3 regions of the Paenibacillus sp. P32E genome follow, and region 2 is predicted to be linked to each of the others. Evidence: riboswitches for the same ligand, from Rfam matches in the RefSeq annotation. Region 2 holds a riboswitch; each other region holds the start of a gene.
The links. A riboswitch is a leader RNA that binds a small molecule or an ion and turns the genes downstream of it on or off. The one in region 2 is predicted to bind cyclic di-GMP.
Positions count from the first base shown of each region.

Region 1 (3,284 bases), on a different contig from region 2:
TATTCCGCCTGCAGTCCGTTTGCAGCAGTAGCCGCCGCTGTTAGAGCCGGCGTTGGTATCGGTGTTGGCACCGGCGTTGGTGCCGGTGTTGGCACTGGCGTTGGTGTCGGTGTTGGCACCGGCGTCGGTGTCGGTGTTGGCACCGGCGTTGGCACCGGCGTTGGTGTCGGTGTTGGCACCGGCGTTGGTGTCGGTGTTGGCACCGGCGTTGGTGTCGGTGTTGACACCGGCGTTGGTGTCGGTGTTGACACCGGCGTTGGTGTCGGTGTTGGCACCGGCGTTGGTGCTTCTACAAGCGCCAACGAGGTTTTGCTAACGCTGGCTGCTGACGTATTTACAAACAATGCGCTTGTTGGGACGGTCGCTTTGACCTGGCTTGCGCTTTGCCACATCAGACGGATGTTGGCATCGCCTGCATTCTCATAATATTCCACTCTGATATCATAGAGCTGTCCAGCCGTCATAGCGATACTTCCGATACGTTCAGTTCCGCTCTGCTTGGTCCAGCTGTCGATTACGGCTGTGCCGTTAATCCAGACACGGATACCATCGTCAGAAGTAGTGATAATCTGGTAGGTCTCGCTGTATAAAGGCTTGATTTTCCCTGTCCAGCGGGCCGAGACCCCATCTACCTTTATGGAGCTGTCCGGTGAGCCTTGACGCCAGTTGAAATTAAGCAGCGCGTCGTCACGTACCTTTGCAGGTGTGCCTGAAAGCGTCATGTTATTGTAATACTCTCCGTGAAGGCCATTCACAACAGGCGTTTGTACATTATCACCGGACGCCGGAGTGGTTATTGGCTTTACCGTTGCTGTGGGTAAAGGTACTGGCGTAGCAGTTGGCGTTGGCGTTGCTGTGGCAGTCGGCGTTGCAGTCGGCTTTGCAGTCGGTGTGGCAGTTGGCGTTGCCGTTGGTGTGGCAGTCGGAGCAGGTGTCTGCACTACCTCCGCTTTATATTCATTAAGCGATACTGTATAGCTGTCACTCATGAAATTTTTGATGGTATCTGTACTGTTATTCTCATAGAGCATTTTTCCCCAGTTCATCATGTATACCCATTTTCTCTGGGAAAGCTGGAGCTTGGCTGTACTTGGCATTTCACCATTTTCACCGATAGCAATGGGTTTGCCGTTGGCGAGACTCAACAGGTCGTCATAATACTTGTTCATATAATCATTGTTATATATATCTGCTGCAAGGATGTCTACCTTATCCGCTCCCGGATAGGTCAGTTCATATGGATCAGACCAGGCATTGGGAGCATTCGGGTTCCATACCCACAGCAGGTTGTTTAATTGATGAACGCCCACAAAGCGGTCATACATAATATTCCAAAGTTCCGCAAAATTGTTCTTCTTCCCCCACCAGAACCAGTTGCCGTTCATTTCATGGTAAGGTCTCCAAAGTACAGGAACGCCCGCGTCCCGCAAGCTTTTGAGTGAAACCGCCACTTTGTCCAGATCGGCGATGAGGCTGTTGTATTGGGCTGTTCCAGGTGTTACATACTTATTGAAGTCCTCTTGGCTGAGTGTCTTCTGCACATTGGACCACAGATAAGAAGTCCCTGGCAGTTGCTCATGGAAGGTCATAGCGACGATGCCGCCATTTTTATACCAGTTGATCGCACTGTTCACTACATTTTTGCGCTGAGTTGCTGCAGTACTTTCCGACTGGCCGCTGATCACACCAAGCTCGAAGCCATGGAGGGCAGCGAACTGTCCGCTGGTTCCCTTCAGTTTGTTGCTGAACTCATCCGGGCTCTCCAGGTAGTCATGCTGGCCTGTGATAATGCCTTTTCCGGAAATGGAGTACAGATTGTCAAGCAGCTTGACAGCTTCAGCTGAAGCATCCGGATTAACCGGTGCTGAAGAACTCGAAGCAGCTGCGGTGGAAGGCGCAGCCCCCAAACCCAGTGGTACAACGGTCAACAACAGGGCAATAGTTACAATGGTGCACAGCAGACGCGAATTACGGTAAGTTGTCAAAATTCATCTTCCTTTCGGTAGCTAGGCTGCCACTCTTTCGAAGGCCCTATAGCTTTGCGTCCCTATCTTTCGATTAGGTTTGCCTTTTTCGTTTTGGAAGGATTTATCCCTCTTACCGTAAGTATCGTCTCTATTAATTTTTTAGTTTAGAGCATTAATGAATTTTTCTTAATAAATGGTTCTTAATACCTGTTTTGGATTTGACACAATTGGGTAAATAGATGATTTAGCCCTAGGTTTAGGCCCATCCTATACATCAACCGGGACGATTCAGTCGAATTTTACAACGCAATTAGCGTTCCTATTTTAAGAAATGAATTGATGAAGAGCAATATCCTTCCAGTCCAGTGTGATGCGGATATTATCCTCTTCCACCAGCTCTGAACCGGTCTGCACCTCAATGAACTCTACATCGGTTAGCGCCAGGATTGCATGTTTTGTGCCTTCCGGTATGCGCACTACATCTCCCGCTTTCACATTATGCATCTTCTCATTCAGCACAATGCTGGCTTCCCCGCTGACAATCGTCCAGATTTCACTGCGTTTGTGATGCAGCTGGTAGCTGATGTTTTTACCTTCGGCTATGAAAATCCGCTTGGTCAGCACCTCGTTGCCCTCATCATATTTCACATAATCAATAACCTTATAGTGGCCCCAGCGGCGTTCCTCGTACATGGGTCTTTGTTCAAAAGACTTCAGCACTTCCTTAATCCGCGGGCTTTCGGCTTTGTGAGTGACCAGAATGCCATCCGGGCTGGCTGCGATGATTAAATCTTTCGCACCGATGACTGTAATCGGAATATCCAGTTCGTTGATCAGGCAGGTTCCTTCAGAATCGGCAGTCACGAACCCTTTACCCACGTGGTTGCTGCTCATTTCTTCTGTGAGGGTATTCCAGGTGCCAAGATCCTTCCAGAAACCGGCGTAAGGCTGAACGACGATCTTCTCCTCTTTTTCTACCACTTCGTAGTCAAAACTGATGGAAGCCAGCAATTTATATTGCTTCTGCAGCTCCTCATAGTTCAAAGGCAGACCTTTACGCTGCAAAATATCCAGCAAATAACCCAAACGGAATGCAAATACTCCGCAGTTCCACAACGCGCCCTTGCTGATCAGTTCTTCAGCCTGTACACGGTCCGGCTTCTCCTGGAAATGGCTCACCTGCAGATAGCCGCTTGCCGCTGCCTCGTCACTGGTAGGAATAATATAGCCGTATTTCTCGGAAGCCAGCTCAGGAACAACCCCCATCAGCGCCAGGTTTGCGCCGCTTTGTTCCATCGTTGCTTCAAGCTGGACGAC
Region 1 is NZ_LVYY01000001.1:275,102-278,385, reverse strand. It holds gene A3848_RS31140 (glycosyl hydrolase) at 1-1,985, opposite strand, end outside; cyclic di-GMP riboswitch class I at 1,999-2,079, opposite strand; gene A3848_RS00930 (sugar phosphate nucleotidyltransferase) at 2,292-3,284, opposite strand, start outside.
Region 1: another riboswitch for cyclic di-GMP. It lies ahead of A3848_RS31140 (glycosyl hydrolase); the one in region 2 lies ahead of A3848_RS28715 (flagellar assembly protein A).

Region 2 (3,284 bases):
TGTTTCAGGCTCTTGGCTGTAAACGTAATTCCCCCGCCGGGTTTAGCAATCTCTAAGGAATACCCGTCTATGGTTACTGATGCATTATGAATGGCGCTAGCTGTGATTTGCTGGCCTGCCACAAGGAGCGATCCGGGAAGGGACTCACCGCTGACATTCTGAGCTGTGATCGTTCCCTCTGCTTCCATAGCGGAGTCGGAGCACATGGAACCATCCTTCGCAAAATAAATATCGCCGCAGGAACACAGCGTGCTCCGGCCAATCCCTTCCCCATGAATATGGATATCTCCGCCGGATTTAATGATGCTGTTCTGTGCCCCCGAAATATCGATCCGGACTTGCTCCTCCTGCATGAGGGAGATTCCCTCGATAAGGTTTTTAAGCAGACTCAGAAAAGAGCCTATTCCCGCATCCGTAATGAGGTCGGTAAAATGTCCGGGTCTCAGAAAAATATCCATCATGTGCCTCACAATTTTGGTATCCTGCGGGTAGTCAGCGCTCAAGTCCGACAACAGTTCCCGCATATCGCTAATCAGAAGGGGAAGATGCTCATATTTGCTCTCCAGCAGCAGCATAATGACTAGGCCGTACTTTACCGTCTGCATCGTGGACTCGACCGTCTCGGCAAGGTTCTTAGCTGCTTCTCTCAGACTGGAGATCTCTTGGATCAGCAGCTCAGAAAAGCTGCACAGACGGTGGTGTGCGGCGCCGAACGCTCCGGCATACAATTCACTATCGACGGCCTTGCCGCTGATAAATATACTGCCTGTTGCTGCAATTCTGGAATTGTGAACGTCACCGTATATGTATACATTACCCAAGGCTTCAATCACCGTGTTCTTGTTCAGAGGATGAGCTGCAATGACATCTCCCGGGAACCTGATGGTGGCTGGTTCCACGGCATCATTCTGCGGAACCACATAGGTTTGGGGGAAATCAATCGTTTTCACAAAGGTTCCGTTTCCGGTAATACGCGGTCTGCCTTTACAGCGGGCAGAGATCTGTCCCCCCGGAAGCAGTGACGCATAATGTCCGGTCAATAGAGTAAGGTCCCGCGGCGGGGGCGGGGGAAGGACACCTCCGTACACGGTGAATCCAGGCAGGCCCTCTTGGGGTGGCAGCTTCTGTGCAAACACTTCGCCTTCCTGGACAGTAAGGAATTCACCGTGGCAGGATTCATCTTCAGAAAGGCATGTCCCCTTAAATGCATTTTCTATTTTCTTCTGAAACAGCAGCTCCAGCCTCGCATTGGTCCCGGGTACGGGAGCCTTGCCTTCTGCTATGCAGACAGGAAGATAGGTCGGGTTGTTCAGCTCCTCATAGAGAGCGGGGATGTTGAGCGAGCTGACAATGGAGCTTTTCTCAAGGCCAGACATAATCTGCGCTATCGACAGAACGGACAACAAGGAATCACGGTTCATTTCTGCACGTACAGTGACATTGGCTGAAGCCGGACTGTTGACCAGGTTCCAGGCATATCTTTCGGCACGGTAAAGCGTAAAGTACACTTTGAGCTTATCATCGGATACGGTAATCTGGTATTGTGGCTTCTCGCAAATCTCCCAGGTGAGATCATCTGCAGACGTGATTGGAGTTGGCTCTGTGAGGGTTTGTCCATTGATCTTAAGAATTACGGGATGGACAGCTGAAATTACAGCCGGCATGCCGCCAGGCAGAGGAGGGGTGATGAAAATTTGGTTGTTCTGGATAATGATAACGCCGTTCTTCGCTCTGTCTGTTCCGCCAAACGTCTGAGCATCCACAGAATAAAGATCCATGAGATCGTGCTTTCCAAGAAGCATGGAAGCAATGAACTCGTACCGTGAACGTTCGATAATATGCTGCGGCATTCTCGTAACCTCACTTTTCGTATAATCAATGGTATCTGTACAGAAAGAACATCATGGAGCCGTGATGCGATATCTTGGGATATCCGACCAAATGGCGTCTCTATTGGCAACCTGGCGACCATAAAACAGCAATAACTGTACTCTTAGGCCCATGGCTTTGCGTCCTGTCCTTTCAGACAGTTTGCCTTTAGGAATAGATCAATGATATATACTCAGTACAAGGCCCATTTAAATCGACTACAATCGACAAAAAAATGGTCAATACTGGCACTCTGTCCAATAAAAACTTCAGCAAACAACATTAATTCTAGTACTTAAGTAGCGAATTTTCAACTGGAATAATTGATTTAGACTATAAATAATGATAAATGTAACTAATTGTTGATTTATTGTAAATTAAATGTAATTAAGGATTTTTTTCTGTTTATTGAATTCTAAACTAAAAGGGGATTTAGCGGGGGATTATGGCCGATACTCCAGAAAAAAAGGACGCTCCCAAGCCTAAAGCTTGTGGGAGAGTCCTTTTTGTATGAAGTGTATAGCGCGGGCTGCCTCAGTCTTGCTGTTCTGCGGTGCGGCTGATATCACTACGTAGTCGGCCTGTTCGATTTCCTCCAGCACCCGGTTCAGGTGGGAGAAGACCGCGCCGAGATCGCGGATGGAAGTCAGTGAGCATTGTCCCTGCAGCTCCGAGAACCAGGCTAGCTGAAGATCACGGGCCCGGCGCAGTGACTCGGGAAGCGAATGCTGACTTTCGGCATCTGAGAGTGTTTTGGTACCATAGAGCGCGATACAGTCTGCGGTGGCAGTTACGATCTCTGCCATCCAGTCAGCCGCAGCATGATGTGTTGGCAGCAGCGCAATTTCTGAGCTGATCTCCTTGACATAGCATTGTATTTGCTTGAGATGTGCAGTGGCCTGGGAGAGTCCGCGAAGCTCGCTGCGGCACTGGTAATGCGTTAGGGTATAATGTAGTTCCTTTTGCTGTTGCTCGCTCTTGGCCAGCAGCGAAGCGGAACGTGCCAGCGTATCCGAAACCGGAGGCGCTCCCCGTCCGCCACCCGCAAGGCCGCTTAGGGCATCAGCCAGCAGCAGACTGCCTTCGAGTGCCAAGCCTTTCACCTTGACGAACCCCTTAGGCGGAACGATAATCATATTGATGATTAGCGCAATAATGACTCCGATAAGCGTTTCGGCGACCCGCCACTCGATATAATGGTCATGATAGAAGGTAAGGGCCAGAACAGAGGTTACACCGACCTGGGAGATGGCTTGGATATTAATCCGGCAGGCAGTAGCGACTCCGATACCAACCAGCAGCATCAGCAGAATGGAGAGCGCTCCGACATCGAAGAATCGTCCCACGATCAAGCTCACAATTCCGCCAAGCACAACGCCGGTCATCCGGTATACACCCTTTTCAAAGGAAGCCTT
Region 2 is NZ_LVYY01000068.1:254,602-257,885, forward strand. It holds gene A3848_RS28715 (flagellar assembly protein A) at 1-1,850, opposite strand, end outside; cyclic di-GMP riboswitch class I at 1,953-2,046, opposite strand; gene A3848_RS28720 (FUSC family protein) at 2,352-3,284, opposite strand, start outside.

Region 3 (3,284 bases), on a different contig from region 2:
CGGTAGGCGCTAGCCAGGCGGACAGCGGAGATGCAGGCCTCCGGATCATCGGCATTGACGTGAACCACAGGGATTTCATAGCCTTTGGCAAGGTCACTGGCATAATGGGTGGAACGGGAATCTTCACTTTCGGTAGTGAATCCGATCCGGTTATTGACGATAATATGCACCGTACCGCCGTTGGAGTACCCTTTGAGCTTGCCGATGTTGAGCGTTTCCGCAACAATTCCTTCGCCCGGAAAAGCGGCATCCCCGTGCATCAGTACAGCCATGGCCTTGTTCGTGTCGAGCTGCGGCAAACCCGGGGAATTCCGGTCTTCCTGAGCTGCACGTGTAAAGCCTTCAACGACAGGGTTGACGAATTCCAGATGGCTCGGGTTATTGGCCAGTGTAATACGGGTACGGACGGTCTCGCCCTCGCGCACGGCGCGGTCAGCACCCAAATGGTATTTCACGTCGCCGGTCCAGCCGTAGTTAATGCCCATGGAGCCTTCGGAAGGGAAAAGCTCCTTGTTCGGAGAATGATGGAATTCCGAGAAAATAATATCATAGGGCTTCCCGAGAATATGAGCCAGTACATTCAGACGTCCGCGGTGGGCCATGCCCATCAGGATATGCTCTGCACCATCATGCGCGGCGGCACGGACAATCTCGTCCAGCATGGGCACCAGCGCGTCATTGCCTTCCAGGCTGAAGCGTTTTTGGCCGACAAAGGTCTTATGCAGGAAGGTCTCGAACTGCTCTACCTGGATCAGACGGTTCAGCAGCTCCTTGCGCTCGGTATTGTTCAGCGGCGCGGGAGAGCTTGTAGACTCCGCCTGACCGTTCAGCCAGCGAAGCTCCTGTTCGTCATGCACATGTCCGAATTCGTAGGCGATAGTCTGCGTATATGCCTGACGCATCCGGTGAACGGCATCCCATGCGGTATGAACATCCGGCGGCGCATTCTCCCAGATCAGCGAGGCAGGCAAGGCAATCAGATCTTCGCGGGTCAAGTCATAGGTTTCATAATCCAGCCATTTCGCCATAGGGCTGTTAACCTGCTCCAGCGGATCGATATTGGCGGCCATATGGCCATATATACGAATATTGGCGATTAGCTTGGAAGCTCGTACGGCCTTTCTCAGCCACTCGGTGTCTCCCGAAAGGGCCGGCTGCGGAGCCTGAACGGCATCCGGAGCGAGCGGAGGAGGGCCGGAAACGGTAAACAAATCGCGGTAATGATGTTCTACGGATGAAGGATCATGAACAAATTGCTCATATTTCTCTTGAATGTAGCCCAGATTGGGGCCGTGATACTTACTCCAAATGGATTCGTTATAGGGCTCTTTAACTGCCATGAATACATCCTCCTAACGGATGAACTCCACGTGCGGCATGAGGCTTGGGCGCCCAGTGGAGCTGCGATGGTTGCGGTTTCATTCCTCATCTTATTGTGCTACTTTCAAGGCGTGTAATCAATTCATACTTTCGGGGAATCCGTTCGCAAAACGGCATGATTCAGTCCTTAAATGATGAAAAACGGATATCGGTTACCTGAAGCTGGATGTGAACAGGGTGATGCGGTAATAATTACCCATGGATGCCACCGAAGGCTTCATGAACAGTTCCTAAAGTCATATCTATTGGACAAATCCCAGCAAAAAAAACTGTTCTTTTGCACTACTTGTCATAAAAAATTTCCATAAATCGACACACTTTTCTTGTGAGAACTTATATAATGTTATTGCGGATAACGGTTTCATTGTTTTCTAACCAGATCCTTTCATGTAAAGGATCCAGTAAAGGGTAAACCTGCTGAAAGGCAGGGACACAAAGTCTCGGGTCTAATGTAGAAAGGCTTCAACTACTACGACGGCCGGACTGCCTGGGGACGCAAAAATTCTAGGAGGAGATATCTTGGATAAGTCCAACCAGGGGAATGACGGAGAACTGCTGATGGGTGATCTGGATCTAGAATGGGTGTATTTGCTGATGTCGGCGAAGAAAGCAGGCATCGGGGCAGATGAAATCCGCCAGTTTTTAAGTGAAAAGACAACGTTGCAGGTAATGTAGGGCGTTTACTTTGCGGGAATACATACAGAAAAGGGCACAGCGCCAGACGCTGTGCCCTTTTCTGTATCGCTGGAGCCTTAGGACAACCGCCCGTTATTGATCCTTTTGCTCCAGCCGCCATTTTTGATAATCGAGGAATTCTTTGAATTCCCGTTTGCTTATGCCGGAAGCCATGGCTTCTTGAACGAGCCGGAACCATTCGCCATCTAGTGCGGATTCGTCAGTCTCTGAGGGCTCGCCATAGAGCAGGCTGTGGATAGACACCTGGAGCGCATCGGCGATTTTTTCGATGAATTGAATAGAGGGGTTGGATTGGATATTTCTTTCTACATTGCTTAAGTATGATTTTGCCACATCTGACTTGTCCGCTAATTCGGATAAGGACCAGCCTTTTTCCAGACGGAGTTGGTGGATGCGACTTCCCATATTATCCGGCACGATTACAACGCCCCTCCGTACTTATTGTTAAAATATAAGGATTTAACTGTTCTATGCCATCAATCATCCTTATATTTCTCGCTGAAACGGCTATTTGAAGGCGATACGTAGTGTTGCTGCTTCGGAAGCATAAGCTTGTAAAAGACGACGTAGCCGTTTCCAATTGAAATATAAGAATGTATATGCTTGACGCTATACATTGTACTTCTATTTATGGAGAAACGGATACCGCCTCTTTCGGAGGACGGCGAAGCCGTTTCTTTTTATCAGTATAACAAATTTCCGTAAAATGGACAAAAATCAATCGTTACAAAGAAAAAACAGCCTAATCTGCTCCGGCTCCGGAATCAGGGTAGGCTGCTTCAGAATGCAGTCCGTTATGAATTAATAATCTTTTTTAGGGCCTTGTTTGGCCTCGAAGTTCCAAGTCAGCTTCAGCTTATCCTTTTGGAAATAGTTCTGTGCTTCACCATTGTCAACGAATTCGAACTTGACTGTAAAGCTGTCGCTGCTCTGAGCTTTGATACCGTCGGCTTCCGTCCAGATTTGATCCAGACCGGTATTGTTTACAAGATCGGGGGTTTGGCTCTTCAGGGCATCCAGTGTGGTTTCGTATACGACAACCTCCGGTGTGAGAATAGTACCTTTATCATTATTCTTCAGGAATTTAACCTTGATGAATTTGCTGAGATCGACACCGTTGTTATCGCCGAGCGTATCTGTAATCTCTGTAGTGGTCTTCAGCAATACTGAGCCGATGTCCAGGGTTCCGTCATTTTTGAGCTTGAAGG
Region 3 is NZ_LVYY01000024.1:81,965-85,248, forward strand. It holds gene A3848_RS20165 (2-oxoglutarate dehydrogenase E1 component) at 1-1,340, opposite strand, end outside; cyclic di-GMP riboswitch class I at 1,778-1,871, shown strand; gene A3848_RS31395 (anti-repressor SinI family protein) at 1,900-2,055, shown strand; gene A3848_RS20175 (helix-turn-helix domain-containing protein) at 2,149-2,481, opposite strand; gene A3848_RS20180 (TasA family protein) at 2,878-3,284, opposite strand, start outside.
Region 3: another riboswitch for cyclic di-GMP. It lies ahead of A3848_RS31395 (anti-repressor SinI family protein); the one in region 2 lies ahead of A3848_RS28715 (flagellar assembly protein A).